4 regions of the Bacillus sp. NEB1478 genome follow, and region 1 is predicted to be linked to each of the others. Evidence: riboswitches for the same ligand, from Rfam matches in the RefSeq annotation. Region 1 holds a riboswitch; each other region holds the start of a gene.
What was found. Region 1 has a riboswitch for cobalamin ahead of metE (5-methyltetrahydropteroyltriglutamate--homocysteine S-methyltransferase). Riboswitches for the same ligand answer to the same signal wherever they lie in the genome.
Positions count from the first base shown of each region.

Region 2: linked by a shared signal. The riboswitch ahead of RGB74_RS08475 (DUF4430 domain-containing protein) and the one ahead of metE (5-methyltetrahydropteroyltriglutamate--homocysteine S-methyltransferase) in region 1 are both predicted to bind cobalamin.
Region 3: linked by a shared signal. The riboswitch ahead of RGB74_RS07255 (ribonucleoside-diphosphate reductase subunit alpha) and the one ahead of metE (5-methyltetrahydropteroyltriglutamate--homocysteine S-methyltransferase) in region 1 are both predicted to bind cobalamin.
Region 4: linked by a shared signal. The riboswitch ahead of RGB74_RS18040 (acyl-CoA thioesterase) and the one ahead of metE (5-methyltetrahydropteroyltriglutamate--homocysteine S-methyltransferase) in region 1 are both predicted to bind cobalamin.

Region 1 covers NZ_CP134049.1:1,959,203-1,966,993, reverse strand. The annotation lists gene RGB74_RS09645 (aminoglycoside phosphotransferase family protein) at 1-96, shown strand, start outside; gene rarD (EamA family transporter RarD) at 184-1,122, shown strand; gene RGB74_RS09635 (2-oxoglutarate dehydrogenase E1 component) at 1,297-4,152, shown strand; gene odhB (2-oxoglutarate dehydrogenase complex dihydrolipoyllysine-residue succinyltransferase) at 4,145-5,407, shown strand; cobalamin riboswitch at 5,631-5,824, shown strand; gene metE (5-methyltetrahydropteroyltriglutamate--homocysteine S-methyltransferase) at 5,970-7,791, shown strand, end outside.
Region 2 covers NZ_CP134049.1:1,725,182-1,732,972, reverse strand. The annotation lists gene RGB74_RS08500 (YpbB family protein) at 1-943, opposite strand, end outside; gene RGB74_RS08495 (ferredoxin) at 1,177-1,425, shown strand; gene serA (phosphoglycerate dehydrogenase) at 1,615-3,189, shown strand; gene RGB74_RS08485 (histidinol-phosphatase) at 3,286-4,098, opposite strand; gene RGB74_RS08480 (ECF transporter S component) at 4,919-5,464, opposite strand; gene RGB74_RS08475 (DUF4430 domain-containing protein) at 5,436-5,837, opposite strand; cobalamin riboswitch at 5,985-6,169, opposite strand; gene RGB74_RS08470 (ATP-binding protein) at 6,274-7,791, opposite strand, start outside.
Region 3 covers NZ_CP134049.1:1,501,075-1,508,865, reverse strand. The annotation lists gene RGB74_RS07280 (DNA internalization-related competence protein ComEC/Rec2) at 1-312, opposite strand, end outside; gene RGB74_RS07275 (ComE operon protein 2) at 309-770, opposite strand; gene RGB74_RS07270 (helix-hairpin-helix domain-containing protein) at 838-1,449, opposite strand; gene comER (late competence protein ComER) at 1,544-2,380, shown strand; gene RGB74_RS07260 (ribonucleotide-diphosphate reductase subunit beta) at 2,439-3,491, opposite strand; gene RGB74_RS07255 (ribonucleoside-diphosphate reductase subunit alpha) at 3,481-5,709, opposite strand; cobalamin riboswitch at 6,011-6,215, opposite strand; gene RGB74_RS07250 (3-hydroxybutyrate dehydrogenase) at 6,283-7,074, opposite strand; gene RGB74_RS07245 (GntP family permease) at 7,097-7,791, opposite strand, start outside.
Region 4 covers NZ_CP134049.1:3,545,154-3,552,944, reverse strand. The annotation lists gene RGB74_RS18045 (MFS transporter) at 1-1,142, shown strand, start outside; cobalamin riboswitch at 1,192-1,372, shown strand; gene RGB74_RS18040 (acyl-CoA thioesterase) at 1,721-2,194, shown strand; gene RGB74_RS18035 (YbaN family protein) at 2,211-2,624, shown strand; gene RGB74_RS18030 (hypothetical protein) at 3,095-3,469, opposite strand; gene RGB74_RS18025 (acyl-CoA thioesterase) at 3,466-4,002, opposite strand; gene cidR (cidABC operon transcriptional activator CidR) at 4,423-5,298, opposite strand; gene RGB74_RS18015 (peroxiredoxin) at 5,409-5,891, opposite strand; gene RGB74_RS18010 (hypothetical protein) at 5,878-6,084, opposite strand; gene RGB74_RS18005 (ferritin-like domain-containing protein) at 6,105-6,884, opposite strand; gene RGB74_RS18000 (LytTR family DNA-binding domain-containing protein) at 7,095-7,532, shown strand; gene RGB74_RS17995 (hypothetical protein) at 7,551-7,791, shown strand, end outside.

The DNA.
Region 1 (7,791 bases):
GTTGATTTTGGAATAGGCGGTTTAACTGATGATTTAATTAAAGAGCGGTGGGATACTTACTTTACTACCATTCATAAAGAAATTTTAAGATCCTAATGTTTTCAGTTTACTTTTCTGGTAAATTCCTAACATTCCGTTATATAATCTTATAATCTTAAACCCAATCGGAATCGAGGGAAATCGATGAAAACATTAAATGAACAAACAAAAGGAATATGGTATGCTGCGATCTCTTATTTAATATGGGGATTCCTACCGCTTTATTGGAAGCCATTGAATATGGTAGGGTCTGGAGAAATATTAGCACATCGGATCTTTTGGTCATTCGTATTAATGGTAGCCGTAATGTTTTTATTAAAAAGAACAAAAGGTCTTAAGAGAGATTTTATTCTGCTTTTTTCGAGTAAAAAACAATTTCTTTCCGTTTTTATTGCTTCATTATTAATAAGCGGAAATTGGCTTTTGTACATTTGGGCTGTAAATGCTAACCATGTAGTCGAAGCTAGCTTAGGTTATTATATTAATCCTCTTGTGAATGTCGTTTTAGGAATGCTCGTACTAAATGAACGACTAAACAGCTGGCAGCTTACTTCATTTGTAATCGCTGCTTGCGGTGTTTTCTTATTAACTTGGCAATACGGAAAATTTCCTTGGGTAGCTGTATCATTAGCTCTCTCTTTTGGCTTATACGGACTTGCAAAGAAGTTAGGGAGTTTTGACTCTTTAACTGGATTAACATTTGAAACGATGTTCGTTGTGCCTTTAGCGTTTATTTATTTAGCAATTATCGAATGGAGTGGTACAGGTTCTTTCATAATGGGAGGATTGAATACAACCATTTTATTATGGGGAGCTGGACTAGTAACTGCCGTCCCGCTAATATGTTTTGCACAAGGCGTTAAGAGGATCACGATGACCATGACTGGTTTCCTGCAATACATTGCTCCAACGATTATGCTGCTTCTCGGTGTATTCCTTTATCACGAAACTTTTTCGGTCATTCATTTAATTTCCTTTACTTTAATTTGGGTGGCACTCCTTATATTTACTATAAGTAAAACAAAATGGGCAAATTATCTTATAAATCGTAAAAAACAAAATTCACTTTCTGCGAAAATATAGTATAATGGCAATTGACCATTGCTTACAGATGAAACCTTATCCAGGATAAGGTTCTTTCCGTTCATTGTTTGACAGCGCTTTAAATAGGGAAAAATTTAAGGACGTTATCATCATGAATCACCTGTTAACAGCAACAGCACAATACTCACAAAAGGAAGCAGGAGGGAACAAAAGATGAGTCATCAACGTTCCAAATCAGAAAATCCTTGGCAAGGACTGAATGGTCCAAATCTGGCTTATGTCCTTGAACTATATGACCAATATAGAGTGGATCCGGAATCTGTTGACAGTTCATTCAAAGAAAAGTTTGATGCTTGGGGAGCTCCAAGTGAAGGTTCAGCTCAAGAACCTGCTGCACAGAATCTTGATGGAATGAATTTAGAAAAATTAGCAGCGGCCTATAAGCTTGCGGAAAACATACGCACATACGGACATTTAGCAGCTAACGTATATCCAGTTGGAGAATTTCCAAAAGACATTCACCATATTGACCCGAAAGAATTCGACTTAACTATTGAAGATTTGAAAGCGATACCACCTTCCTTTATTTGGAAAGAAGCGCCATCCTCAGTGAACAACGGGTGGGAAGCGATTCAAATGCTCCAGGAAGTGTACACAAAAAACATTTCTTATGAGTTTAGCCATGTCCATGAAACTGAAGAACGCCAATGGCTGAACACAATGGTAGAAACGAGTCAACATTATCCTGATTTTTCAGCTGACGAGAAGAAAGAACTGCTTTACAGACTTTCGGAAGTGGAAGGATTTGAAAAATTCCTTCATAAAACATTTGTTGGTCAAAAGCGTTTTTCAATTGAAGGCGTAGATATGCTTGTACCTATGTTGGACGAAGCAGCAAAAGAAGGAGCTCGAGATGGTGCCGAACACGCACTTATCGGGATGGCTCACCGTGGACGTCTTAATGTCTTAGCACATGTTCTCGGTAAACCGCTGGAATTAATCTTTTCTGAATTCCACCATTCACCGAACAAAGAACTTGTTCCTTCAGAAGGTTCAAGAGGAATCAATTTTGGATGGACTGGTGACGTTAAGTATCACTTAGGAGCTAGCCGTACGATCGAAGCTGCCAAAGCACAAAAAATTAAAATCTCATTGGCTAACAATCCTAGTCATTTAGAATACGTAGACCCAGTAGTAGAAGGATATACAAGAGCTGCGCAAGAAAAGCGAGACAGCAAAGGCTATCCAGTACAAGATACTTCTAAAGCTTTAGCAATCCTTATCCATGGTGATGCAGCATTCCCTGGTGAAGGAATCGTTGCAGAGACGCTTAACTTAAGCCGTTTAAAAGGTTATCAAACAGGCGGGACACTTCATATCATTGCAAATAACTTGATCGGCTTCACGACAGACAGCAGCGACTCTCGTTCAACGAAATATGCGAGTGACCTTGCAAAAGGTTTTGAAATTCCTATCATTCATGTAAATGCAGATGATCCTGAAGCATGTATTGCGGCAGTTCGTCTAGCTTATGCATATCGTAAACGTTTCCAAAAAGACGTTTTAATTGACCTTATCGGCTACCGACGTTTTGGACATAACGAAATGGATGATCCTTCTGCAACTCAGCCAAAGCTTTACAAACAAGTAAACAGTCATGCGACAGTTCGTACTTTATACGCGCAGCAGCTTGTGAAAGATGGCTCATTAACAGAAGAAAAAGTTAAATCCATTGAAGATGAAGTGTTATCGAAGCATCAAACAGAATATGATAAAGTTCAAGGCAGAAAAGAAAAGTTCAGATTAGAAGATACTAGACTTCCAGAACCATTATCAAAAGCACTTCCTGATATCGATACCACAATGCCAGTATCTGAACTTCAGGAATTAACGGAAAAGATGTTGACTTGGCCAGAAAACTTTAATGTATATCCTAAAATCAAGCGAATTCTAGAACGCAGACGCAAAGCATTTCAAGATGAAAAAATTGATTGGGGAATGGCAGAATCTCTAGCATTTGCATCCATATTAAAAGATGGAACACCGATTCGAATTACAGGTCAAGATTCTGAGCGCGGAACGTTTGCACAGAGACATCTTGTACTCAATGACAGCGAAAACGGTAAAAAATTCTCGCCGCTTCATGGTATAGACGATATTAATGTATCATTTGCTATTCATAACAGCCCGCTCTCTGAATCTTCAGTAGTTGGCTTTGAATACGGATATAACGTTTTTGCACCAGAGACCCTTGTAATATGGGAAGCTCAATATGGTGACTTCGCTAACGTATCACAAGTATTGTTCGACCAGTTCCTCTCAGCAGGTCGTGCGAAATGGGGACAAAAATCGGGAATGGTTCTTCTTTTACCACATGGATATGAAGGACAAGGGCCTGAGCATTCAAGTGCCCGCTTAGAACGTTTCTTGCAGCTAGGTGCGGAAAACAACTGGACTGTTGCAAACGTAACTACTGCATCTCAATATTTCCATCTTTTAAGACGTCAAGCGAAGCTTCTTTCAATGGATGAAGTACGTCCATTAGTTGTAATGACTCCTAAGAGTTTACTTCGTGATGCGAAAGTCGCATCTGTTGCTGAAAACTTTGAAAATGACCATTTCAAACCATTATTTGAGCAGCAGGGTCTTGGCAAGGAAAAAGAGAAAGTGAAAAAAATCTTGTTATGTTCTGGTAAAATTGCGATTGATCTTGAAAAAGCACTAGAGCAGGATCAAATCGAAAGAACAGAATTGCATATTGTTCGTGTAGAACAAATCTATCCGTTCCCGGAAGAAGAAATGAATGCACTTTTAAAAGAATACCCGAATGTAGAAGATTTGATCTGGGTCCAAGAAGAACCTAAAAATATGGGATCTTGGCTTTACATTGAACCTAAACTTCGTGCTGTAGCGCCAAATGGTGTACATGTTTCTTATATTGGCCGACAAGAACGTTCAAGTACCGCTGGCGGAGAGCCTGACATTTATAAAAAAGAACAAGAACAAATCATCCAAACATCGTTAGCAATAGACATTCAATCGCGAGAGGGAGGCCGTGAACATGTTTGAAGTTAAAGTTCCGGAATTAGCCGAATCAATTTCAGAAGGTACAGTTGCACAGTGGCTAAAAAAAGAAGGTGAAGCAGTTGTTAAAGGTGAAGACTTAGTCGAATTAGAAACGGACAAAGTCAACATCGAAATAAGTGCAGAACGAGATGGAGTTCTAAAAAGCATTCAAGTTCAGCCTGGCGACACTGTATCAGTTGGAGACGTAATCGCTATGATCGCTGATAGCGGAGCAGCTGAGACTGAAAGTACTTCAGAAGAAAAAACCGAAGCACAGCCGAAAGAAGAAGCTGCTCAAAAACAAGAACCAACTGCTGCAAAGGAAGAAACAGAAGAAACTAAAGCTGCTGATCGTCCGATCGCATCTCCAGCAGCTCGTAAACTTGCAAGAGAAAAAGGAATCGATCTTACAGAAGTTTCTACTCGTGATCCACTTGGACGAGTTCGTACAGAAGACGTAAAGCGTCATTCTGAAAGTCCAAGTGAAAAATCCGCTCCAAGCACTTCTAAGCCAGCAGCACAGCAAACAAAAGCTGCTGAACCAGTAAATCCGGACAAACCTGTTGAACGTGTGAAAATGTCACGCAGACGCCAAACGATCGCTAAACGTCTAGTTGAAGCACAGCAAACGGCTGCAATGCTAACAACATTTAACGAAGTAGATATGACTGCGATCAATGAAGTTCGTGCTCGCAGAAAAGACAAGTTCTTTGAACAAAATGGTGTTAAATTAGGTTATATGTCGTTCTTTACGAAAGCTGTTGTAGGAGCACTTAAAAAATTCCCTGCTGTAAATGCAGAAATCCAAGGCGACGAAATGGTCTTGAAGAAATTTTATGATATTGGTATTGCTGTAGGTGCCGAAGAAGGACTAGTTGTACCTGTTGTACGTAATGCCGATCGTATGAGCTTTGCTGCAATCGAAAAAGAAATTGGAGATCTTGCACAAAAAGCCCGTTCTAAGAAATTAACTCTTGAAGAACTTCAAGGCGGATCATTCACAATTACTAACGGCGGTATATTTGGTTCTATGCTTTCAACACCTATTTTAAATGCGCCTCAAGTTGGTATTTTAGGAATGCATACGATTCAATGGAGACCTGTCGCTATTGATAAAGAGCGCATGGAAAACCGTCCAATGATGTATATTGCTCTTTCTTATGATCACCGAATTGTTGATGGAAAAGAAGCAGTAAGCTTCCTTTCAACAGTTAAAAATCTTTTAGAAGATCCGGAATCATTGTTATTAGAAGGTTGATTAACTTTAGTCCTGTACGTCTTAATAGACGTCCAGGGCTTTTTTTTTGCAACTGTATTTGCATTTTGCAAATAAGTCACTTGAGTTTTACAACCGGAAAATTAAAACTTATTTGAGTTTTGCAAGTATATAATGTGATGGTTTTTCTTTTTGACAGTGCTAAATTCGCATGCTAAGATGTCTATTAAATTCTAAATTATATTAAAAAAACGAATTTATTTAAAATTTTATATATACAACAGGTGCTGCGTGATTTTTTCACTCAGCTTAAAAGGGAAGACCGGTGAGATTCCGGCGCGGTCCCGCCACTGTAATAGTGAGCATTTTATTAGAAACCACTGTTTTGCTTGAAAATGGGAAGGTCATAAAATGCAATGAACTTAAGTCAGGATACCTGCCTTGTTGTACACGCTTATACTCTACGTGGATATAGAGGGGAGTGAGATATGTGTTGAGAATGATTGATGGTCTCAACTCTAGTTAATATTACGTAATAAATCTCTCTTTCTGACTTGAAAGAGGGATTTTTTTGTTGAGACACATAAAAAGGAGTGTGAATGAGATGAATCAGGTGAAATGTTCAAACTTGGGGTATCCAAGAATTGGAGAGAATCGTGAATGGAAAAAAGCACTGGAACAGTTTTGGTCTGGCAAGCTTGAAAAAGAGGAATTCTTAAAACAATTAACGGAAATACGTCTAACGCATTTAAAAAAGCAAAAAGATTTCGGAATTAACTTAATACCTGTTGGAGACTTCAGTTTATATGATCATGTACTCGATACGGCTACTATGTTCGGACTTGTACCAAAACGTTTTTCTTATGATGGTGGTATTGTACCTATTGAGACTTATTTTGATATTGCACGAGGAACAAAGGATGCAGTAGCTTCTGAAATGACAAAATGGTTTAACACAAACTATCATTACATCGTTCCAGAAATAGGAGATAGAGAACCACAACTGACAGAAAACCTGCCGCTTCAATATTTTAGGGAAGCCAAAGAAAGATTAAATATCAATGGGAAGCCAGTCCTTCTTGGTCCCATTACTTTTGTAAAGCTATCAAAAGGCTATTTAGAAAGAGACACAAAAGACACAATAAACCAGCTAGTACCACTATATTCTCAAATATTGAGTGAATTGGAGAATGAAGGTGCCGAATGGGTTCAAATGGATGAACCGATTTTATCTACAACCCTTACTAAAGAAGAATTTACGATATTTGAGGATGTTTATCAAACCCTTCATGATGCAGCACCGCATTTAAAATTAATACTACAGACTTATTTTGATAGTATAGAGCACTATGAAGCTGTAATGAGACTTCCTGTACAAGGAATAGGACTCGATTTTGTTAATGATCAAGGTGAAAATCTTATGGCGTTAAAAAGATATGGTTTTCCGAAAAATAAAGTACTTGCTGCCGGCATAATTGATGGGCGAAATATATGGAAAGCAAATCTTAATGATAAGTATTCCTTTTTAGAAGACTTATGTGAAGCTGTCTCAAAAGACCGTCTAATAATTCAGCCTTCATCTAGTTTAATGCATGTTCCTGTGACTATTAAAAATGAAAAAAGCATTGAGGATATCATAAAAGAAGCAGTATCTTTCGCAGATGAAAAATTACATGAAATTAATTTGCTGACAAATGGATTAAATAACGGGAGAAAATCCATTCTGAAAGAAGCGGAAGCAAGTGCCAAAGCTATTTCTGAATTAAACCGTTCATCCTTTAGAAATGATCATCTCATTTCAGAGGCTATGGAAAACATTGATACATATTCGGTAGAGCGTGATGTTCCTTTTCATATACGTAATGAGATTCAAAGTAAAGCACTTCAATTACCGATTCTCCCCACCACAACAATTGGAAGTTTCCCGCAAACTTCAGAACTTAGAAAACAGCGGCTTAAGTGGAGAAAAGGGGAGTTGTCCCAAAATAAATATGACGAATATATAAAATTAGAAATCGAAAAGTGGATAAAAATCCAAGAAGATATAGGACTTGATGTTTTTGTACATGGAGAATTCGAACGTACAGATATGGTTGAATACTTCGGAGAGAAATTAGGCGGATTCCAATTTACGAAAAATGGCTGGGTGCAATCTTATGGGTCGCGATGCGTAAAACCACCACTCATTTATGGAGATGTTTATTATCATAAAGCTATGACAACCAAGGAAACATTGTATGCTCAATCTTTAACAAATAAGCCTGTAAAAGGAATGTTAACCGGACCTATTACTATTTTGAACTGGTCGTTCGTTCGCGACGATCTACCAAGATATGATGTAGCTAATCAGATTGGACTAGCTCTTCGAAAAGAAGTTAAAATACTTGAAGAAAACGGTGTACGAATGATTCAAGTCGATGAACCAG
Region 2 (7,791 bases), 230 kb from region 1:
TGACCACCTGTTTAATTTCCTCTTCGCTTATGAACGGCTGAATTGAAAAACTTGGAATGGTACGAGCTATTTCCACAAGATGATCTTCCAATGTACTCATCTTTAACCTTCTGATTCTCATAATTTCTGAAATTGATTTTTTCTTCCTCAGCAATTCATAAGTAAGTGAAGCAGAATTTGTTAATGGCGGAGCTGCAATAAACATACTTATAAGAGAGAACAAAACTGGAAAAGATTCAGGATCCTGGTCTGTTAGGCTTATCAGCTGGTGCAGAACAGCACGAAACCGAAGCATACATTCCAATTTAGTAAGATCTAATTCTTCTGCAATTTGCTCATATGTAAATCCGATGCGATCATAGCCTGATAGTTTTCTTACAAAAACTTCTGCAGAAACGCCATCAGCTTCTGAGAGAACTAGAAACAATTCAGAAAAGAGCTGTTTTGCAACCGTTTCTCTATTCTGGGCAGATTTCGGAAAAACTTCCTTGACTTGCTGTACCGCAAATCTTTCTCGTACAATTGGAGAATATTTTTTAAATCCATAAATAGAATTAGATAATGCCTGGCAGTATAAAGAAATAACTTGCCAGCAAAGCCGATCAATCGAAGAATACTTTAACCCATTCAGCTTTTCCAAAAAAATGAAACGTTCTTTCTCAGCTTCTAATGCAGAAACCCCAAGTTCAGTAACAAAATACTTGTCTTCTTCTCCTTTTGTTTCAATCCAGTTTAAGTGTAGTAAACGTTCAAGTTCCTCTTGAAAATTTACGATTGATATCCCTTTTAAAGAAGAATAATAAGGTTCAAGTCCGAACCATTGGCTATCTGATAATGATTGGGATGTCTTTTTACCTGTTAGTATATAATAGACACCTGACCATTTTCGGCTTCCGTTAATTTCCCGTAATACGTTCAGAATTATGGTATTGCAAATATTCATTTTGATCACCACACTATCACCTATTTTATCAGATTATACGGATTTAAGAGAATGAGTTTCATTCAATGGGTTTATTTCAAGGGAGGTTGGGATATAGAGATAGATGAGGAATCTAATTTTCTATTGAAATGTGTACTGATACTTATTACAATATGATTAGTACACACTTATTTAAAAATGGTTAAATATGTATTATCGGATCAGTTTTCCAATTCCATAGGAGGTAATTTTTTATGCCAAAGTACACGATTGTTGACAAAGAAACTTGTATTGCATGCGGAGCTTGCGGAGCAGCTGCACCAGACATTTATGATTATGATGATGAGGGGATTGCATTTGTTACTCTAGATGATAACCAAGGAATTGTGGAAATTCCAGATGTGCTTTTAGAAGATATGCAAGATGCTTTTGAAGGCTGTCCTACTGATTCTATTAAAGTATCAGATGATCCTTTTGATGGTGATGCACTAAAATTTGAATAATTCATATTATGCCCTCTTTTTATAAGAGGGTTTTTTATTTATTTTATTAAGGATGATTCTCATTGTCAATTAGTTTTCTTTTTTTAAATGAAAGCGCTATCCTTAAAAAACATGGTTGTACACCCTCTAGGAATGTGTTAAATTATCAAAATATTGATACTACTTATAAACAATACAAGGGGTGGAAACGTGACAACTACTGTTTTAGTATGCGATGGAATAAAGAAAGATGGCGTAGAACCTTTAGTAAATTTAGATGGAGTCAAACTGATCTTCGGAAAACTCGACGAAATAAAAGAACCGGAGTCAATTAACGGCCTCATGGTTCGAAGTGCGACAAAAGTGACTGAAGATGTATTAGATAAGCTGCCTAGCTTGAAAATAATCGCCCGTGCTGGGGTAGGTGTTGATAACATCGATGTAGCAGCAGCCACAAAAAAAGGGATACTTGTCGTAAACGCTCCAGAAGGTAATACGATTTCAACCGCTGAACACACATGGGCCATGATGATGTCTTTGCTGAGAAATATTCCGCAAGCAAACCACTCTTTAAAGACCGGAGAATGGAACCGAAAAAAATATACTGGGCAAGAACTTTATCAAAAAACACTTGGCATAGTAGGAATGGGAAGAATCGGCTCAGAACTTGCTAAACGGGCAAAAAGCTTTTCGATGAACGTCCTTGTTTTTGACCCTTACTTTCCGCTTGAAAAACAAAAAGAACTCTCTGTTACATCTGTTGATCTTAACACACTCATTCAGCAAAGTGACATTATTACAGTTCATACTCCATTAACGAAAGATACCCATAAACTTTTAAATGCCGACAACCTGAAAAACGCAAAAAAAGGGGCATTTATCCTTAATTGTGCACGCGGGGGCATCATTGACGAAGAAGCTCTTCTTTATTACTTAGACAATGGTCACCTAGCAGGCTGTGCTCTCGACGTGTTTGAACAAGAACCACCTGTTAATCGGTCATTAATTGAACATGAGAACGTTGTCGTCACCCCTCATATTGCTGCATCTACCGTTCAAGCACAACTGAACGTAGCATTTATGGCCAGCGATGAAATAAAATCATTTATTCTCAACAAACCTTTGAAACATGCAGTTAACTTCCCTTCCTTATCAAAAGATACGTATGAAAAACTAATCGCCTATTATGATTTTTCTAATGACCTAGGTTCCTTTACTACTCAATTTTTTAAGGAGCCAGTTCAGGAAATTTCAATCGGTTATGGAGGAACTTTATCTGAAACAGATACAACTCCATTAACACGCAGTTTTCTTTGCGGATTTTTACAAACGAGACTAGGCAGACCAGTTAATGATGTGAACAGTATGATCGCTGCAAATGAACGAGGTATTGTAGTCGGAGAAAAACATGGTACAGACGATTTTGGCTATCCAAACATCATCCACGTAAAAGTAACCGGTCAAAACCATACTTTCACACTTTCCGCCACTTTAGTAAAAGGGTTTGGAGGACGAATCATTCGATTAAATGGCTATACGGTTGATTTTGTGCCTCAAGGTTCACTTTTATATATCGAACATCGTGATACACCAGGAATCATCGGTAAAGTAGGAGCTTTTTTAGGGCAAAGAAATATAAATATCGCAACTATGCACGTTGGAAGAAAGACAGCCGGAGGAGAAGCAATGATGGTGCTGACGTTTGATAGCCAGCCATCAGAAGATATTCAAAAGGAACTTGCGGGGATCGAGGATCTAATAGTCTGCAAACCTCTTGAACTTTAAATAAAAATGTTAAAAGGAGCTGCTACACATCATGTGGCAGCTCCTTTCTTCTCTAGTTATCGTTGATTTTGCTGTTTTAATGATACTTTATTTGTTTTACCCTAATTCAACTTCTTTGCGTCTGCCTTCTTTAAATGTCATGAGAGATTTGTAGCCTGCCTCTTTTGCTAATTTGATAGACGCTGCGTAGTTTTCACCGACTTGATGCGGCTCATGTGCATCTGAGGAAAGAACGATTGGTATTCCTTTTTTATAGCACATAGATAAAAGCTCTGGCTCAGGATATAATCTTCCAACAGGTTTTCTCAAACCCGCTGAAGAAACTTCAACACATGTTTTGGAATTCTTGATAGCATCTGTTACACGCTCATATTGTTCCTGCATAAACTCTTTATCTTTTGGTACATAATTAAAAATTTTCACAAGATCAATATGCCCAACGATATCAAATAAATTGGATTCAGCAAGGGTTACAATCTGATCATAATAAGCTCTGTAAGTCTCATATAGATCCCTGCGGTCCCATTCTTTTCTGAATTCTGCCAAATCAATGCCAAAATCGTCTACCCAGTGAACAGATCCAATGACATAATCAAATGGATAGCTGCTAATGAAAGCTTCCATCTCATCATGACTGCCTGGCGTATAATCCATCTCGATAGACATCCTAACATCCATTCCTAGGTCATTTGCTTTGCTGAACAGCTGTACATAATCATTCATCGCATAATATCGTCTTTCTTCCATCCAAGGTTTAGAAACGATGTTTTTGGTTTCATAGAAATGATAGGCATGTTCAGAGATTCCGAATTCTTTAATTCCTTTTTGTCTTGCAGTCTCAACAAATTGCGTTAAATAATCGATTGACAAGGTACCTTTTTCCAGATGAGCATGATAATCTGTTAGCATATTGGTCTCCTTTTAAAAACGTTTTACCATATGTAACATGAATATAGCTATCTATCAAGTCTTTTATGCTCCAAGTTTCCCTCCCAAAAACAATACACTTATACATAGAGTCAAAAACAATACAGCAAAGAAACGGTTTAAATAATCTCTCATTTTGTCCTCCTAGGTTCTAATCATCAACTTTACTATCCTATTCACCAAAGAAGAAAATTGAACTACTTTTTTGTAAAATTCATATAAAAATAGGCTGTTATCGTAAACTTAGTTGCTATTTAAAGAAGTGTAGTTGATCTTCGCTGCAGGATGCTCGCTTTCCGTGGGGCGGGCGGTGAGCCACTGCATATGCTTATTAAATCCTACTCCTGCGTCTGCACGAAAATTCTGATGAATCGAGCTTCCTCGTCGCATGCCTTGCGAGAAGAATACTCAAGTGGCTGGCACGCTGATCCCGCAGGATAAGGAAAACTTCAACAGCGTTACATCGTACGAAGAAAATATGATTTTCATTTTCGAGGAGTCTCGCATCTTCCGCTTCAATCAACATCTTTATTATCGGTTGATTTAAAAACCAAAACCATCAAGAACTAGGCCAAAAAAAAAGCTGGAGATAAGCTTCGGTGCTTCACTACTAAACCCTTTGTTAATTCAGAAACGAGCGTACTTGCACGAATACTCCGAATTGCGACGAGTAGCAAGAAGGTCGAGGAAGTGAAGTTTTCGAGGAACGGAGCGTATTACAATACGTGAGTACCGCAAAAACGAAACTGACGACGAGATTCACAGCTTATCAATTAACAAATAAAAAAAAGAACTGCTATTATTAAGCAGCCCTTCCATGTTCTCTTCCTTTCAAATGCCGTTCCATTACAATCAACAGTGGTTTATATAAAACAATGAAGAAAATGACATTGCCTATTGCGTGGTTAAAATCAAAAGGGAGACCAGATAAATAATATGGCCAGAACTTTTGAACGACTATACCGCCCATGATCAATGAAATAATAAATCCAAACAGAAAGCCGCAAAAACCTGAGTACAAGCTTAAAATCCACCAAGGTGTCTTATGTCTATATTTGCCTAACAAACCACTCATAATCGCAATAAGACCCCAGGCAACCATTTGACCGATAGACCATAAACCATGCCCTAAATAGAGATTTGTCGTTATTGTACTCAAGATTGCAAGTATAAGCCCCTGTATAGGTCCTAATACGAAGGATGCAATAATCAATATTGCCGTATTTGGCTGTACATTAGGAATGATGGCAAAGGAAATTCTTCCTACAGTTAACAATGCTGTCAATAGTGCTAGGAGAGTCATTCTTCTGAGTGTTAATTTATTCATATTTATGTAAGTCGAATTCAATCACATCGCCTGGTTTTACTTTAATTTCCTTTGCACCTTTCATTGCTTCTTTACCATTGACAGAAAGAAACCATGATGTTTTGTCTTGTTCACTTCCCTTTACTCCATCAATGCCGCTGATAAAAGAATCATCATACATCAAGTCTAGTTTGAAATTATTTTTCATTACATCCATTACGGTTTCATCTTCTTTAATGGCTACTTTCTTTTCCGTTACTTTTTCCTTGCCGTTATCTTTTGTAATTTTAACGGTAACTTCTTGTTTTTTTGCTTGTTCTGTTTTTGGCTGATCGGATGTTTTTTTCGTTTCATCTGTTCCGCACCCTGCTAACATCATCATTAATACTGCGAATACTGCTACTAATTTTTTCATTTGATACCTCTTCCCCATTTTTTATCCTTTTTGTTCACTAAACCAAAAAAAGCACCTTCAGCTACGAAGGGGCTCAGAATTTTGGTATACAGGCAAAAAACATATGCCGCTAATCGGCACTGTTTAACACCCCCCTATCCTCGTAGGTCATGTTCATGATTAACAGGCAGGTCTCCTGGCTCTTGCTCATCGTTCCCTAATGCCTTCCCGTATACACAGTGGCTCATTATTAGGGTTCTCACAATTACAGTGGCGGGACCGCAACGGATTTAAACCGTTTTCCCAATTATGCTTGTCTGTGAACAGACAGCACCTGTTTAACATTATTATGAAATTAATTTTCTCATTTATTATATCGTATTGGAGAAATTTATGAAATCATTTTTACTAATAATTGTTCCTTATGAAACAAGATTAATCGGGAAAGTTTGATCTTTTATTCCATCATTCGAGGGATTACAAATGAAAATGTCGTACCTTCATTCATTTTACTGTGTACATTGATTTGCCCGCCATGTGCTTCGACAATGTTTCTGGCTATCGCTAAACCAAGTCCTGTCCCCCCTGATTTCCCTCTCGTCCTTGCTTTATCACCTTTATAAAAACGCTCAAAAACAAATGGCAAATCTTCTTCTTTTATTCCAGTACCATTATCTCTAATGTAAAAAGAGACGGTTTGTTCACTTATTTTTATGGAAAGATTGACAGAACCTTCATCTAATGTGTGCCGAATTGCATTGTCAATTAAATTTGTCAGAACTTGCTCAATTCTGTCAGGGTCGATATCAAGCTCTTTTGGCTCACCATTTATTTGCAGGCTTAATTGAATATTCCGTTCTTTTGCTGGCCCTTGAAATTTTCTGATAATCCGTTCGGCAAATGGCTGTATGGATAAATGTGTATAATGAAGCTTCATATGTCCAGCTTCCAGCTTTGCCAGATCTAGCAGTTCATTTACAAGTCTTCCCATTCTTTTAGATTCATCCAATATGATGCTAGCTAGTTCTTTTTTCTCTTTTTCTGATTCAGCAATATCATCAACGATTGCTTCACTGTACCCTTGCAGCATACTGAGCGGTGTTTTCAATTCATGTGAAACATTCGCAACAAAATCTTCTCTCAGCTTATCCATTCTTCGTTCCTCAGTCATATCTCTCAGCACGGCAACTGCTCCTCGAATAACAGAGTTATCATATAACGGAGTCATGACAACAACCCAAGAGCGGCCTTGTATATCAATTTCGGTCAGCTGCTCTTTTTCGAGAGAAACAACCTTTTGGAACAATTGAATAACAACTTCCGGCAAAACATTTTCCTTTTTCTGCGACTTCATGCCTGATTCATAATAAAAGGCTTGCAAAAAACGGTCTGCTGGGGGATTCGTAACCAAGATATTCATTCTTCTATCAAATGTAATAACACCGTCTGCCATTGAACTTAGAACACTAGCAAGCTGTTCTTTCTCTTGATTTAAGGCTGTAATGTTATTTTTTAGCTGTCTGCCCATCCGATTAAAAGTCATTCCCAATTCTCCAATCTCATCATGTGTTAAGATTGGAACTTTCATATCAAATTCACCTTTTGCAACAAACATTGCCGCTTCTCTCATTTTTCGCAAAGGAGCAGTAATCCTTGTTGATAAGAAGAAGGCAAAAATTGTTGTTAAAATAATGGCTATTCCAGCAGCTAAAAAGATCAAATACTTCGTATGATTGGTTGTCTCTTCTATGTTCTCAATCGACTGGTACACATATACCCCGCCAGCTTGTCCATTCACGCTGTAAGGTTCTCCATAAACAATCATTGTATGCGATGATCTTTCATTATTCTTTATGACAGGAAATTCACCTTTTGTATAAATTTTTTCCTTTGATTCCATCACAGATGACAGTTTCTCATTTTTATTAAAAACCGAAACTGGAATATACGGTGAATTTTCAAAAGAATCTGTTGA
Region 3 (7,791 bases), 460 kb from region 1:
TGTATTTTCTCCAAGAATTTCAAAATGAAAACTCAAGATTTTACCGTCTATATCAGGAATTGATTGAATGATTCCGCGGAAGTCCGTTTGGTTGGGATTCAGTTTAGAAGTGTTCCAATTATCGTATAAATCGGAGTAGAAAAAGAAGAGAGGCAGAAACAGAATTATAGAAAATGAATTTCTTTTTAATTGTAAAATCAAAACGATAACCAGAATTACGGTCACTATAACCCCGGTTATCGACAGCTTTTTTGCTAACCATACTCCATTTAAAGCAGAAAGTGCGCAAAGGACCGCAAACCTTGCGATCATGAAGAGGCTGTTATAAAAGCAGAAGGTGGCAATTTCATTTCAACTTTTTCAATACTTACCCCTGCTTGGTTAAACTGTTCAATACTATAAGGGTGATTTTTATAATCCTCACCATAATAGATTTTCTTAATGCCACTTTGAATAATTGAGCGGCAGCAGTGTAAACATGGGAAATGTGTTACATACATTTCAGCACCCTCTGTCGGCACCCCAAACTTAGCACACTGCAGCAAAGCATTCATTTCTGCATGGATTGTTCTGACACAATGCCCATCAATTACGTAGCAGCCTTCATCAATACAATGAACTCCCCCTGAAATCGATCCATTATATCCTCCGGCGATAATTCGCTTATCCCTGACAATGGTTGCACCTACTGCTAAACGTGTACAAGTACTGCGTAAAGCAAGTAACTGACATTGCGCCATAAAATATTCATTCCAAGAAATGCGTTTCAACACGTACCGCCTCCTCTATATTTATCTTAAGTGTAGACTCACATAAAAAGCGGGTCAACCAAAACTATCATTGCAGCACAATTTTATCCTTCCATTCTTCAATCGTTTTTTCGCCGATTCCTCTTACCTCTAATAACTGGTCAATCGAAGTGAAGGGACCCTTTTCTTCCCGATATGAAATGATACTTTCAGCTTTTGAAGGTCCTACACCGCTTAATTCTTGCAGCATTGCTGCATCTGCCGTATTAATGTTGATTTTCGTTTCTTCTTTACTTTTTGTTTGAGTTTGACTGCTGTAATTTTCACCTTTCTTTGCCACATAAATAACCATCTCATCAGAAATTTTTTGTGCTTGGTTAACCGACCGTATTTCTGCGTCTGATAAAAAACCTCCTGCTTTCTGAATCGCATGGATAACACGGTCCCCTTCATGCATTTTATAAACACCCGGCTTTTCGACACTCCCTTGAACATCGATCATAATTGATTTTATACTCTCTTTTTCCTTTTTTTCTTTCGGTGTACTTTCTTCTGCAGATATAGGTTCAGGTAATTGAGCGTTTAAATACTGTTCTTCAGACTGATCTTGATTAATGAAGAATAACAAAATAATAATTGTTAAGACGATGAACATTCCTGTTGCACTAATCCATTTCAAATGTTTCGTTATCTTTTCCATGAATATTTTCTCCTTTAATGAAAATGGAATCACCACAAATCATAAACATGTTTTAAAGAGCATAGATTTTAAGGTAGAGGAAGGAGGTTGAGGTATGAAGATCGGAATTATCGGCACAGGAAACATGGGAGGAGTATTAGTTGCTTCTTTCATCGAATCTTCAGCCGTTTCACCATCGAGAATGATGGTTACTAACCGCACCCTGTCCAAAGCGGAAAGGCTGCAAAATGCCTATCCAAAGATAAAGGTAGGTAGTACAACTGAAGACGTTTTTCGATTTGCTGATATTGTGTTTATTTGTGTAAAACCTCATGAATTTTATTCTTTGCTGACTTTAAATCAAAACTATATTTCAAAGCATCAATTAATTGTGTCCATTACCAGTCCAATCTCTTGTGACCAGCTTGAAGAGTTACTAGACTGCAATATTGCAAGGGCTATTCCGAGTATCAACAACCGGGCATTAGCTGGATCATCACTAATTTCATTCGGGAAAAAGTGCCACCCTGACTACAGGGAAAAATTACTTTCATTAATGGCTCATATATCCACACCGCTTATTATTGATGAAAATATTACGCGAATTTCTTCTGATATCGCCAGCTGCGGACCTGCTTTTATGGGTTATGTGCTGCAATGCTTCATTGATAGTGCAGTAGAACAAACTGATATCACTAAAGCACAAGCTACTCAGCTTGCTAGTGAAATGATTATTGGAATGGGGAAACTTCTGGAGAAAGAAGTTTATACTTTACCATCATTGATACAAAAAGTTTGTGTAAAAGGTGGTATTACCGGAGAAGGCATTAAGATTTTAAGTGATGAAATCGGTGAAGTATTTGATCACGTAATTCAAAGAACACACGAAAAATATCATGAAGAGTGCGAAAAGGTTAATCAGCAATTTGAGATGAAAGAAGAATTAAAATAATCCATAGGTCTATTATAATAAACCACGAAAAAAAAGCCGGAGAGTAATTCCCGGCTTTTTATAGTTCATCAAACCCATTTTCATCAGATACTTTAGTATATTGTCTCGATTTCTGCTCAAAGAAATCGCTTTTTCCTGAATTCACATCAGAATATGCCTTTATCCATGGAAGAGGATTTATTGTATTTTCTGGATAGATTTTTTCAAATCCGAGTTCGTTCAGCCTTTTGTTAGCCATGAACTTAATATATGATTCCAAATCCGTTTCATTTATTCCTTCAAATGAATCCCCGATAATATATCTGCTCCATTTCATCTCTAATTCTGCTGCTTTTTGAAAAGTTTCTTTAGCAAATTTTAAGAGATCTTTATTATTAAGGTGTGGAAACTCTTCTAATACGGCTTTGAAAATTTGGCAAAACAGATAAACATGCAGCTGTTCATCCCTATTAATATAGTTAATCATCGTTGAAGTAGATACCATTTTTTGATTTCTCGCCAAATTATAAAAGAAGCTAAATCCTGAGTAAAAATTTAAGCCTTCTAAAATAACATCATAGATGATCGATTTCAAAAATGTTTCTGGAGTTGGATTTTGAACAAATGTTTCATACCCATCTGCTATAAAATCATTTCGTTCACGCAGCACTGGATCTGTTTTCCAATACTCAAAAATCTCATCCTGCAGTCTTTTCGGAACTAATGAAGACAGGACATACGAATATGACTGATTATGAACGACTTCTTGAAAGGAAAGAGTTGACATAAGTGCTGAAAGACTTGAATCTGTTAAATACGCTGCCACCCTGCTGGAATAATCCGTTTGGACACTGTCTAAAAAAGCAAGCAAACCTATTATTTTATTAAACGTATCTTTTTCTTTATCTGATAGAAGATTATACTGCTTGCTGTCACTGGACATATTGATTTCAAAAGGTGTCCAAAAGTTGGCGAGCATGTTTTTATATAGCGGGTATGCCCATGTATGCCGAACATCATCCCAATTTAAAATGTTTGAGCTTCTCCCATTAATAACCCCAGTGGAAGCATTTGGTGCATCTACATCATATATCTTTCTTTCTTGCAGCCTTTCTTGCTCTTTAACTTTCACAACTTTCACATCCTTCTAGTTCTATTGAAGTCGATCTCGTGTAATACGTTGTTTTAAGCCCTTTTTGAAAACTGAGCATGTGCAGTTCGAGCAGTTCTTTCGCTTTAATATGATTGTGTACATAAAGATTAAATGAAATCGATTGATCTACATGCCTCTGTCTGGCTGCATTTTGTAAAATACTCCACTTTTGATCCACTTGAAATGCAGATTTGTAGTACCATGTTGTTTCTGCGTTTAAATCAGGAGCTGTTACTGGAATCTTGTAATTCTTTTTTTCTTCAGAATAAAATTTCTTAAAGATCGGATCTATACTCGGTGTTGAATTGGCAATAATTGAAGTAGATGAATTTGGCGCAACCGCAATAAGATAGCCATTTCTTATTCCGTTTTTTCTTACCTGCTCATTCAATTGATTCCATTTTTTAGATTGATATCCCCGCTTTAAGAAATAATCTCCAGACTCCCAGTCAGATTCTGAGAACACAGGGTATTTTCCTTTTTCTACAGCAAGCTCGTTACTCGCACTAATTACATAATAATTAATTTGCTCATATAGCTCATCTGCAAATTCTACCGCTTCCTCACTTTCCCATTTGATTCCTTTGTTGGCCAGGAGATGATGCCACCCGAATGTCCCAACGCCTATTGCTCTGTACTTTTTATTGGTTACAACCGCTTGGGGAACGTCAATACGATTTAAATCTATGACGTTATCTAACATTCTAATTTGAATATCAATCACTTTTTTCAGCACATTATCTGTTACGACTTTCGAAAGTGAAAGGGAAGATAAGTTACAGACGACAAAGTCACCCGGAGTCTTTCTTATGATTATTTCACCATCAACCGTTTCCTCAGATTGCACGATGGTTGGAGACATATTTTGCATGATTTCTGTGCACAAATTTGATGCATAGATCATCCCTGCATGAGGATTTGGATTTAGGCGATTTACAGTATCCCGATAGAACATGAATGGTGTACCTGTTTCCAGTTGAGATTTCATGACTCTCTTCATGATTTCAATCGCTGGTACCGTTTTTTTGGAAATTCTTTCATCCTTAACACATTCAAAATATTTCTTTCTGAACTTTCCTTCTCCCTTTTCATCATCGTAGAAGTCTTCTAACGAATATCCTTTGATCTTCCTAACCTCATGGGGATCAAAAAGATACCAATCTAATCTTTTCTCAACATGCTCCATAAAAAGATCCGGTACACAAATCCCCGTAAAAAGGTCATGTGTTCTCATTCTTTCATCACCGTTGTTTAATTTTGCATCTAAAAACTCAAAGATATCTTGATGCCAAACATCAAGATAAACTGCAATTGCACCTTGTCTCTGACCGAGCTGATCAACAGAAACTGCAGTATTGTTTAGTTGTTTCATCCAGGGAATAACTCCTGAAGAATTGCCTTTAAAACCTCTTATATCAGAACCTCTAGAGCGGATTTTACCGAGGTAAATCCCAAGTCCCCCTCCGCCTTTAGATACTGTAGCCGCATCTGTATTTGAATCAAAGATCCCTCTTAAACTATCGTCAATGGTATCTATAAAACACGAGCTAAGCTGTCCATAGCTTTTTCCAGCATTCGCTAGTGTTGGAGTTGCGACCGTCATATAAAGATTGGATAACGCCCAATAGGCTTCTTTTACTCGTTCCATCCTAAAATGAGTATCTTCATCCTTCATCAAAAAAAGAGAGATAACCATCCACCGTTCTTGCGGGAGTTCATAAAGTTCATGGTTAAACCCTTTTGCTAAGTAACGATCGGATAGCGTTTTTAACCCAATATATGTAAACAAGTTGTCTCTTTCAGGCTCGATCCATTTTTCTGCTTCTTCAATTTCTGAAATTGAATAAGAGTTTAAAAGAGATTTATCATAAATTTGGAGATTCACTAATTGTTGCAGGAGACCATAAAGATTTGAATATGGGCTCTCAACAATATTTCCGTTTCTATTCTTTTTGGCTTCATTATACAGCTGTTTCAAATATAAACGAGATGCTACAAACGTCCAATCTGGCTCCTGAGCATTTAACTGGCTTAGAGCCTCCATTATCAAAATATTATTTAGTGATTGATCATCATTATTCTTTTTTTCAAACTCTTCAGCTCTTTTTAAAAAGTCATCTCCATTCAGTTCTGTAAATTCTCCTATACAATTTCTCAACCATTCCCCGTGTGTAGATCTTTTAATAACTGTTTCCATTGTTACCACTCCTTATTAAAAATAAGATCTGTTAATTGAAAGTGTTGATAATCCTTGGAAATCAGAAAAACCACTCTCTTTCCGCGGACGAACCGCCAAGCCTCCTCGGTGTACCTCCTGCGGGGTCTCGGCAGCCCGTTTTTCCGCACGAGTTTCGCTGATTCTCTTTGCCTTTTCAACAACGATGTTTAACAGAACCTAAAAATAAAAAACCCTCTTCTTCAGGAAGAGGGTTAAGAACGTTTAATAAACAACAATAACCAATACTGTTGTGCCGTTCTTTCTCCCAATCCCCGAGGAAAAGAAAATAGAAGAATCAGGCAGGTCTACTGGCTCTTGCTTCTTCCTACTCTGGGCCTTCCCATACAGCAGCCATTAGTTATAGCCATTCTGTACAGTGGCAAATCCATTTCGTCCACAATCACAGTTGCGGGGACAGCTTCGGTTTTAAACCGAATTCCCTTTTAAGCCGGAAAAATACCGGCACCTGAATTCTCTATATATAGTTTTATATTAATAAATTTGACACTAAATATAGTGTTTGTCAATGAAAACATGTCTGAATTTGATTATTTATTGAGCTACATATCCGCCGTCAATTACAATCGCTTGCCCCGTAACACCTTTTGCTTTGTCACTAGATAAAAAGATGGTATAATCCGCAATCTCTTGAACATCCAATAAACGTTTTTGGGGGACGAGTGGATAGATCACTTCTTCTAGCACTTTTTCAAGTTCAACATTACGAGTTTTTGCTAAGTCTTCTAATTGTCCCCTAACAAGCGGAGTGTCAACATAACCTGGGCAGACAGCATTTACAGTAATGCCATGCTCTGCACCTTCCAATGCAGCAACCTTAGTTAAGCCAATAACGCCATGCTTCGCGCTGTTATAAGCAGATTTTCCAGCAAATCCGACCAATCCATTAATCGAAGCCATGTTGATTATGCGGCCAAAACCTTGCTTTTTCATGATGGGAAATACGTGTTTAGTAGCAATAAATGGCGCTGTCAGCATCACGCTTATCAGCTGCTGAAACTTTTCAGTAGGAAACTCTTCTAAAGGGGAAACATATTGTAATCCCGCATTATTTATTAGCACATCGATACGATTAAATGTTTTCAGCGTCTCATCCAATGCTGCTTTCAACTCATCTTCATTCGTAACGTTGCATCCCAAACCGAGTACTGTACTTCCGGTTTTTTGCAATGAATTTGCTGCTTCCTCTGCTTTATCCCGATTAAGATCACTGATGACAACTTTTGCCCCATTTTTGGCATACTCTCTTGCAAGCTCGAGGCCAATCCCACTCGCTGCACCTGTTATGAAAACAACTTTATCTTGAACAAAAGACTTCACGCTCATCCACTCCAATTCTAATCCAGTTTTATACGATTCCCGTCATATAATACAGAGCGATAATGACGAAAACAGCAAGTGTCTTAATGAGTGTCATCGCAAAAATATCGATATAGGATTGTTTATGTGTCAGTCCTGTAACAGCTAAAAGCGTAATAACTGCTCCATTATGCGGAAGTGTATCCATCCCGCCGCTGGCCATAGATGCAACTCTGTGAAGCACTTCAGGGCTGATTCCAAGCTTATCTGCCTGTGCTATATATTGTTCGCTCATTGTAGCTAATGCAATACTCATACCGCCTGATGCAGAACCTGTAATACCTGCTAAAGTCGTTGTTGTAATCGCTTCGTTTACAAGCGGATTTTTGATTGTATGGGACATAGCACCATTTACAGCTGTAAAACCTGGTAGAGCAGCAATTACTCCGCCAAAACCATATTCTGAAGCCGTATTTAAAGTGGCAAGCAATGCTCCGCCAATCGATAAGTTAATCCCTTTGTTAAAGTTTTTGCGGATTCTTCCAAATGAGAATAATAGAACCGTTACAATACCGATAAGCAATGCACCTTCTACAGCCCATACTGCAGCAAGTGCAGGTATTTGAATGGGAGGTACAGTTTTCATGCCGATTGCAGAAAAATCAAACGTAGTTCCATAATATTTTGGAATAAGAACTGTAAACCATTTATTGAAAACACCTACTAAGATCAGGGGCAAGATTG
Region 4 (7,791 bases), 1.6 Mb from region 1:
AAGCGGCTAAAATGTCTGGAATATTTGCAGGGATATTCGGTATCTCATCTGTATTAGGACCGCAGATCGGAACATGGATTTCGGAAGCTTCATGGTTAGGATGGAGATGGTGCTTTTACGTGAATGTGCCGTTTGGAATTCTATCTATCATTGCTTTAATGTTTGCTTTAAAAGAATCCAAGTCAGATCAAAAGCCAAAAGTAGACTATTTAGGCACGCTGCTTTTGATTACTTCAACCGTATTGCTTCTGCTCGGCTTAGAGTGGGGTGGAAAAGATTACGCTTGGGATTCGGTACAGATCATCTCCATGTTTAGTGGAGCAGCTGTTGCGATTGCATTATTCTTATGGGTTGAAACGAAAGCTGCAGAACCGATTTTACCGCTTGAAATTTTTAAAAATAAGATGGTGCTGGGCACAAGTATCGTAGTATTCTGCCAAGGAGCAATTATGTTCTCGGCGATTACGTACCTGCCGATTTTATCTGTCGCGGTTATGGGGAATGAAAATTCAAATGGCGTACTAACACCAATGATGTTTCCAATCATGATCGGAGCCATTATAGGCGGATTCTTATGTACGAAAATTCCATTCAGAACGATCATGATTATCTCGATGGGTATGGGCATTTTTGAAGCGTACATGTTAGGAAGCATTACGCATGAAACTGCGAAATGGACGGTTACGCTTGTCATGATCATGATGGGTCTTGTTGTACTGGGGCCATTAATGAGTGTTTCGCAGAATGCTGTCGCTCAATCTGTTGATATGAAATACATGGGGATCGCTTCATCTGTTGTTGGTTTTTGGCGCAGCATAGGCGGTGTAATGGGAGCGGCGATAACAGCAACGATCGTAAATAGCGACTTAAAAGAAAAGATGCTGGATTTTGCAGCAGCTTCTAAAATGCCGGCTGACCAGATTGGAAAGATGGCAAAACCAGAAATCTTAATGCAAAAAGATGCAAACCTTCCTCCGCAATTAGTGGAGTTCATGAGAAGTGCGCTTGAAACAGCACTGCATCATGGATTTATGTTAGCTCTTATTGCCGGTTGCTTAGGGTTAGTCGTAGCTTTCTTTGTTGGCGGAGATCGTTATGTGATGCGGCAAGCTGCTGAAGAAACAGGAAAAGCAGCGAGTTAATAGCGTACAGCTTGTCTTTTGAGAACGAGCACAATAAAATATAGATAATTAAATAACAAATAATCATGGTGTCTGTTACAGACTTAATAGGGAATCTGGTGCAAAACCAGAACTGTACCCGCAACTGTAAGTGCTGACGAAATAAGCGAAAACCACTGTCTAAAAACGGGAAGGGCTTAGAGTAGATTGACGCACGAGTCAGGAGACCTGCCATGTTTATCGCGTTGATCTTCTTCGGGAGTTGGGAAGATAAGACGAAGGAATTTTAATTGATGCAGAGTATTTCTGTTTAATTAAGTATTCTTACGTTTTATTTATATTCTTCCTCCATCCTTAGTGATGGAGTTTTTTGTTAATTGATAAGCGTCGAATCTCGTCGTCAGCTTTGTTTCTGCGATACTCACGTATGTTGAATACGCGTCCGTTTCTCGAAACTTTGCTTCCTCGACCTTCTTGCTTCTTAATTAACAATGTTTGTTAATTGATAAGCTTCGAATCTTTTGTCAGCTTATTAGTACCAATTACCAGCTCCCACAACTAAAACCTAGGAGTTTCAAGCTCCGGAATTGAGGAATGGGATGGAACAGTTATCAGCAAACATATCAAGAACGATCCAGACAAAATTGGTGTTGCCTCCTGATACGAATCACATGGGAACAATCTTCGGCGGAAGGGTGTTATCTTACATTGATGAAATTGCTGCAATAGCGGCTATGAAGCATAGTCAAAAGGTTGTTGTGACAGCTTCCATCGACAATGTGAACTTTTTATCCTCTGCAAAAGTGGGAGATATTTTAATTTTAGAAGGTGTTGTAATTTCAACAGGAAGGACATCTATGGAGGTTTATGTAAAAGTAGAATGCCAGAACTTAGAAACGGGAAATCGGACATTGAATACGACTTCGATTTTAACGATGGTAGCAATTGATGCAGAAGGTACCCCAACACCTGTGCCGAGTGTTATTCCAGAAACAAAGGAAGAAGCTGTTCTGTTTCAAAGTGCCCGGCTCAGAAAAGAAAACCGATTGTTTTATAAAAATGTGAATCAATAGGGTGATAACTGTTAAGATGGACTCAGACCAAATTCATACAGATGAGGGGATGAGTCTCGTGAAGGTCAAAAAAGCATTTTTCATTTTTCTCGGAATGTTGTTTTTGTTGCTCGGAATCGTAGGGCTGCTATTGTCCCTCATTCCAACCACACCTTTCTTACTTGTCGCTTCTTATTTTTTCATGAAGGGATCGAAAAAGTTCGATAACTGGTTTAAAGGAACCTCGATCTATAAAAAACATTTAGAAGAATTCGTAAAAGAAAAAGCATTAACACGAAAAAAGAAAATCATGATCAATTTACTAGCTGACATCATGATTGCCATACCGTTTATTCTTACTGATAACCTTTATGTGAGAATATTATTAGTTCTCATTGTTTTATTAAAGTATTACTACTTCATTTTCAAAATTAAAACGAAGATAGAATAGAAAAACCTGAGTCAGCGGGAAACCGGACTTAGGTTTTTTTATGTATTTCAATTAAGCGTTATATCAAGGTTTTTTGTCGAAATTTGTAGAAAGACATAATTATTATAAATTAGACTCAATTGTGGCTCAAAAAGACTCAATCTTCCTTCGAACAGACTTAATTATTCAAATTCAGACTCAATTAACCTCGGATTAGACTTAATCGGCTCATTTGAACGACATCAACTCTTCTCATCGACCCGTTTTCATCAGCAATATTGGATGTGGAAGGTGCATTCGAATCATGATTCTTTCAGTTAATAGATTTTTCGGTACTTGAATGAAAAAATAATAATAAAAAAGGACTTAAAAAGTTGATTGGAGTGCAATGTGCGAAACTCAGGCCCCACGGAAATCAACCTCTTTTTCTTGAATACCGCCAAAGTATACAAAAAAACCGATCTGCTATTTTAGAGATCGGTTTACCTTATTTAATGAATGATTGCAGTACTGCCAGCTAGTGATTCTGGTGTTTTGCCTAGAGCGAGTTGGCTAAGTCTTGCGTAACCCGTATTTTGATATTCATTGAATGTATTTCTTAGTGCTTCAATGTCTTTGTCGTCTGTTAGTTTTTGAATTTCTTTTTTATAAAGACGAATAACTGAGCGATATATAAATTGAGGGTGTGAGTTCCCTGGATCTTCATTCATGATCAGGCATCCCATGTATTGATACGTTAATTGCATTGCACGTGTAAGGTTGATGACGTCTAATAATTTATCAAATAGTTCAGGATAAGACTGCTCTAAATTTTTGATTGCGCTTTGCGCCTCTTTCAATTCATTTTGGCTGCATAATGTGATCACGCAAATACCTCCTCTTTTGTATCCCAAGGTTTCTTAAGTGAAATAACTTCCGCTAATTCTTTACTTTTCTTTCTTCTAGACTTACGTACTTCTGCTCTTTCTTTTGCCGTTTCAAATAAGAATTTTTCCTCTTCTGTTTCAGGGATAACTTGCGGGACTTCAACCGGCTTTTTGTCTTCGCCAAGGGCAACGAATGTTAAAAATGCTGTAGCTGCAATTCTTCTTTCGCCGGTCATCATATCTTCGGCAATAACTTTACAGAAAATCTCCATTGAACTCTTTCCTGTATAGGACACGAAAGATTCAATACAAACAGAGTCAGTTTGGTGGATTGGATGCAAAAAGTCGATTGAGTCAGTGGATGCTGTTACACATTCTTTTACTCTGGCATGCCTTCTGGCAGATAGAGTTGCGTTGTTGTCCAGCTTTCTCATTAAAACTCCGCCAAACAATGTATTGTAGTTATTTAAATCCAGGGACATAACCTGGTCAGTATTGATAATACGGCTTTCTCTCGCTAATTTCGTTTCCATAGTATCTCTCCTTTCAAGATGTGGAATCGAATATTTTTTATTGGATGCTTGGTTGAAATTTACAAATGCATCTCATTTACATTGCCATTTTACGCCGGGTTAAACATGAAGTAAAATGGCTATTTTTCACTAAGAACATAGCTTTCATCTATGTAAATGCTTACACCTATGAAACGAAAGGGGACTGACCCCAAACAATTTATTTCCTTTTCTAATTCTTTCAATTTGCTCAGGGTGTTTACTGAGTTTTTTTGGTTTATTTTTTCGATTTTTATTTTTCCTATTTATAAACGACTTGTATTTCCCGACTATTTCTTAAGGGGTTCATCACAGGTCGGCGAAGCTTCACTGCAAAACAAAAACCCTGGAAAAGGCAGCATACAACGCAGCCTTTTCCAGGGTTTTAAACTAAGTTTCCAATTATAGTTGTTCTTTCGTATACCGTAGCCATTCTTTTGCGGCATAGGACAAATATTGATCTTTGTTCCAAATGATTGCCAGATTCCAGCCAATAGAAGGGTTTACCACTTTAATTGTTCTTACTTTTTCTGTGAGATGACGGCAGATGCTTTCGGGTAAGAGAGATACACCTAGCTTACATGCTACCATTTCCTCGATGAACGACCATTGTGAGCTTTCAGATATGATATGCGGATTAAAGCCTGCTTGATTACAGGAAGAGATGATTCGATCGTGCAGAGCGAAATCTTTATTAAAAGTAATAAATGATTCTTCACTCAACTCTGATAAATGAATTTCATCATGATTAGCTAGCTTGTGGTCAGGGTGGATAATCAGCCTGAAATCTTCTTCCATAAAGGAAAAGTACTCAAAGATATCGTTGTTTGTCGGGAGTACAACAACACCAATATCGAGCTGGTGGTTTTCCACTTCTTCTTCTATTTTTTTAGAACCGTTCTCCATCAGTTCAAAGGTTATCGCAGGGTATTTATCATGAAAGCTTCCTACTAATTTAGGGAAGAGTGTCGGATCAAAGATAGGAGGCAAGCCGATCCGGATGTGTCCTTTTTTCAGTTCAAGCAGATTATCCATTTCGGTTTCAATGTTATGGAAGGCTTTATCGACGAGCTTGGCCTGTTCATAAATGATTTTGCCAGCATCTGTTAATATCAATTTTTTTCGCGATCGGTTAAAGAGAGTGATTCCGAGCTCATCTTCCAAGTTTTTAATCATTTTACTTATGGTGGGCTGTGTAATAAAAAGCTGTTCTGCCGCACGGGTAAAGCTGTTGTGTTTTGCTACTTCGATAAAATATTGTAATTGTTTAATATCCATTTTCACACCTGCACTTCAAGATCTGATTCATATTAGTATGTAGCTTATCAGAATTTCTTAGTTTATACGAATTAAAAAAATCAGCCTTTCATCTCAGGCTGATTCATCATTTATTGTGGTTTCGAACATAACCGCCAGTCGTAGCACTGAATTTCTCCTGCTTGTGCTTGTTTTTCACGTTCTTTTGCTTCTTGAATCGTTTTTGGTGCATGAACGATGAGCCGGTCTCCAATCAGTTCGTTTTTTGGCCAGTTTGCCGGAGTTGCTGCTTTATGTGCATCTGCAGTCTGTAAAGCAGTAACAGCTCTCAAAATCTCATGAATATTACGACCAACATTCTCAGGATACGTTAGGATAAGGCGGATCATCCCTGTTGGATCTATGATATATACACTTCTAACCGTTCTCGAACCTATTGTCGGATGGATCATCCCAAGTCTTGTGGCAACTTTCCCTAAAGAATCTGCAATTATCGGAAAAGTAATATCTACTTTCAAGTTTTGCTGGATCCACTCAATCCATTTAATGTGGGAGTAAACCTGTTCTACGGATAAACCGATTAAGTAAATATTTCGTTTATTAAATTCCGGCATTAATTTTTGAAAAGCGACAAATTCTGTTGTACAGACAGGTGTAAAAATCACCCGGATGACTAAACAGTACGAACCAATGACCTTGATAGCTAGTAGGGAGAACTAGTTCACCTAGAGTGGTTTGTACATGCATCTGGGGGAACATGTCTCCGATAAAAGGCTTTGCACCTTGTTGGATCTGAGTCTGATCCATTTAAATTCCCCCTGACCGGATTATCCTTGCTGACCGAACATCTTGCTTTTAACGAGTAGCTGAGATTCGCCAGTTTTTTCCCATCTTTCAACAAGCTGTATGGCTTCATCAGGTGTGAACCCTTGCCCGACCAAAACACCTGACAGAATGTATTCTTGGAACAGGTGAGTGAGATTGATTCCTTCTTCCACTTCTTTAAGGGCATTTTGTACAAGAGGCTCAATATACATCACCCATTGATCCGGTGCACTTGCAGTTGGAGTTACGTTTGATTGGCTGATGTCTGTGTCAGGTATCCGCATATTTTGGTTGATTGTAATCAAGTAATTGTATTTCGCACTGTGCTTGATTTCATCAGTTATGATGTCAAAAAGAATATCCCGATAATAGTTATTTGGCAGACCTTTTCTTATGACACGATATTTTTCAACAGCTTTTAGTTCACCGAAAAGAGCTTTTACTAAACCTGCTTTATACGTCTTGGGCTTTTCAAATTGAACATCTGATGGAACTTGGATATCCTGGCCGGTAATGTCTCGATACATTTGTCTAAACATCCGGTTATGCCCGATTTCATCATCACGAATCGAGGCGATAATTTGTTTTTGTTCTTTAGTAGGAGCTTCTTTTATTAAGTAATCGTAAAATAACCGATCTTCCATTTCCCCTTCTACCGCTTCTTTCATTAATGCCAATGATTGCTGAAGTGCCTGCTGCTGGTAGGTCATTTGCATTCCGCTCTGCTGTTGTTGCTGTTGTTGCTGCTGTTGCTGTTGTGAACCCATTCCTGGATAGCTCATCATCTTACCTCCAAAAAATAATGTCGCAATAGTCTATGCAAAAAGCCTATTTTTTGTTCTTTTTGCTGTTTTTTGTGCAGGCTATGATGCTTATGTGCAGCTTAGTGCGGGGTTTCTGCAGGTCGGTTAAAAGTGGATTTACGAGTTAGTTGTGCTGTCATATACTGGGGACACAAGAAAAATAGTCCTTGAAAGGAAGGGGGGCGTTGGATGAAGTTGACCATTATCGAAGAACATGATTCAGAGGAACTGGAAATCATCGTCAAGTGCAAAGAAATGAACGAGGATGTCATTAAAGTAATAACATCATTACGGTCTCTAGAACGAAAAGTGTTAGGGACATTAGAAGGCAAAATCTACTTGTTGTCACCAGACGATATTTATTACTTCGAATCGGTTGATAAAAAGAATTTCGCTTACACAAAGCAACAAGTGTATGAAGTTTCGATGAGGCTTTATCAGATTGAGGAGATGTTCGGAGACGGAAATTACTTTCGAGCGACAAAAGCAACCATTTTGAATTTGGATAAAATTAAAACCATTACACCAAGGCTCGGCGGCAAGGTAGAGGTAACACTCGAGAACGGTGAAAATATGATGGTTTCTCGTCAATATGTAACGTATTTGAAAGAGAAATTAGGTTTTTAAATAAGGAGGAAATAAATAATGTGGAATAAAATAATGGAATCAACTCTTGTTTTTAAAACAATGGCTGGTCTGTTTTTCTCAGCTGGAATCATTATTTACGTTATATTTGGTTATATGCTTGGTGTCCGGGAGATTTCGTTTGAGATGATCGTACAATTGTTTTTCTTAAGTATCTTTATAACGTGTTTGAACCACTTGCTCTGGAATGAAGATAGCCGTATCAAAATGCCCGCATTAGGTAAAGTACTTATTCAATATA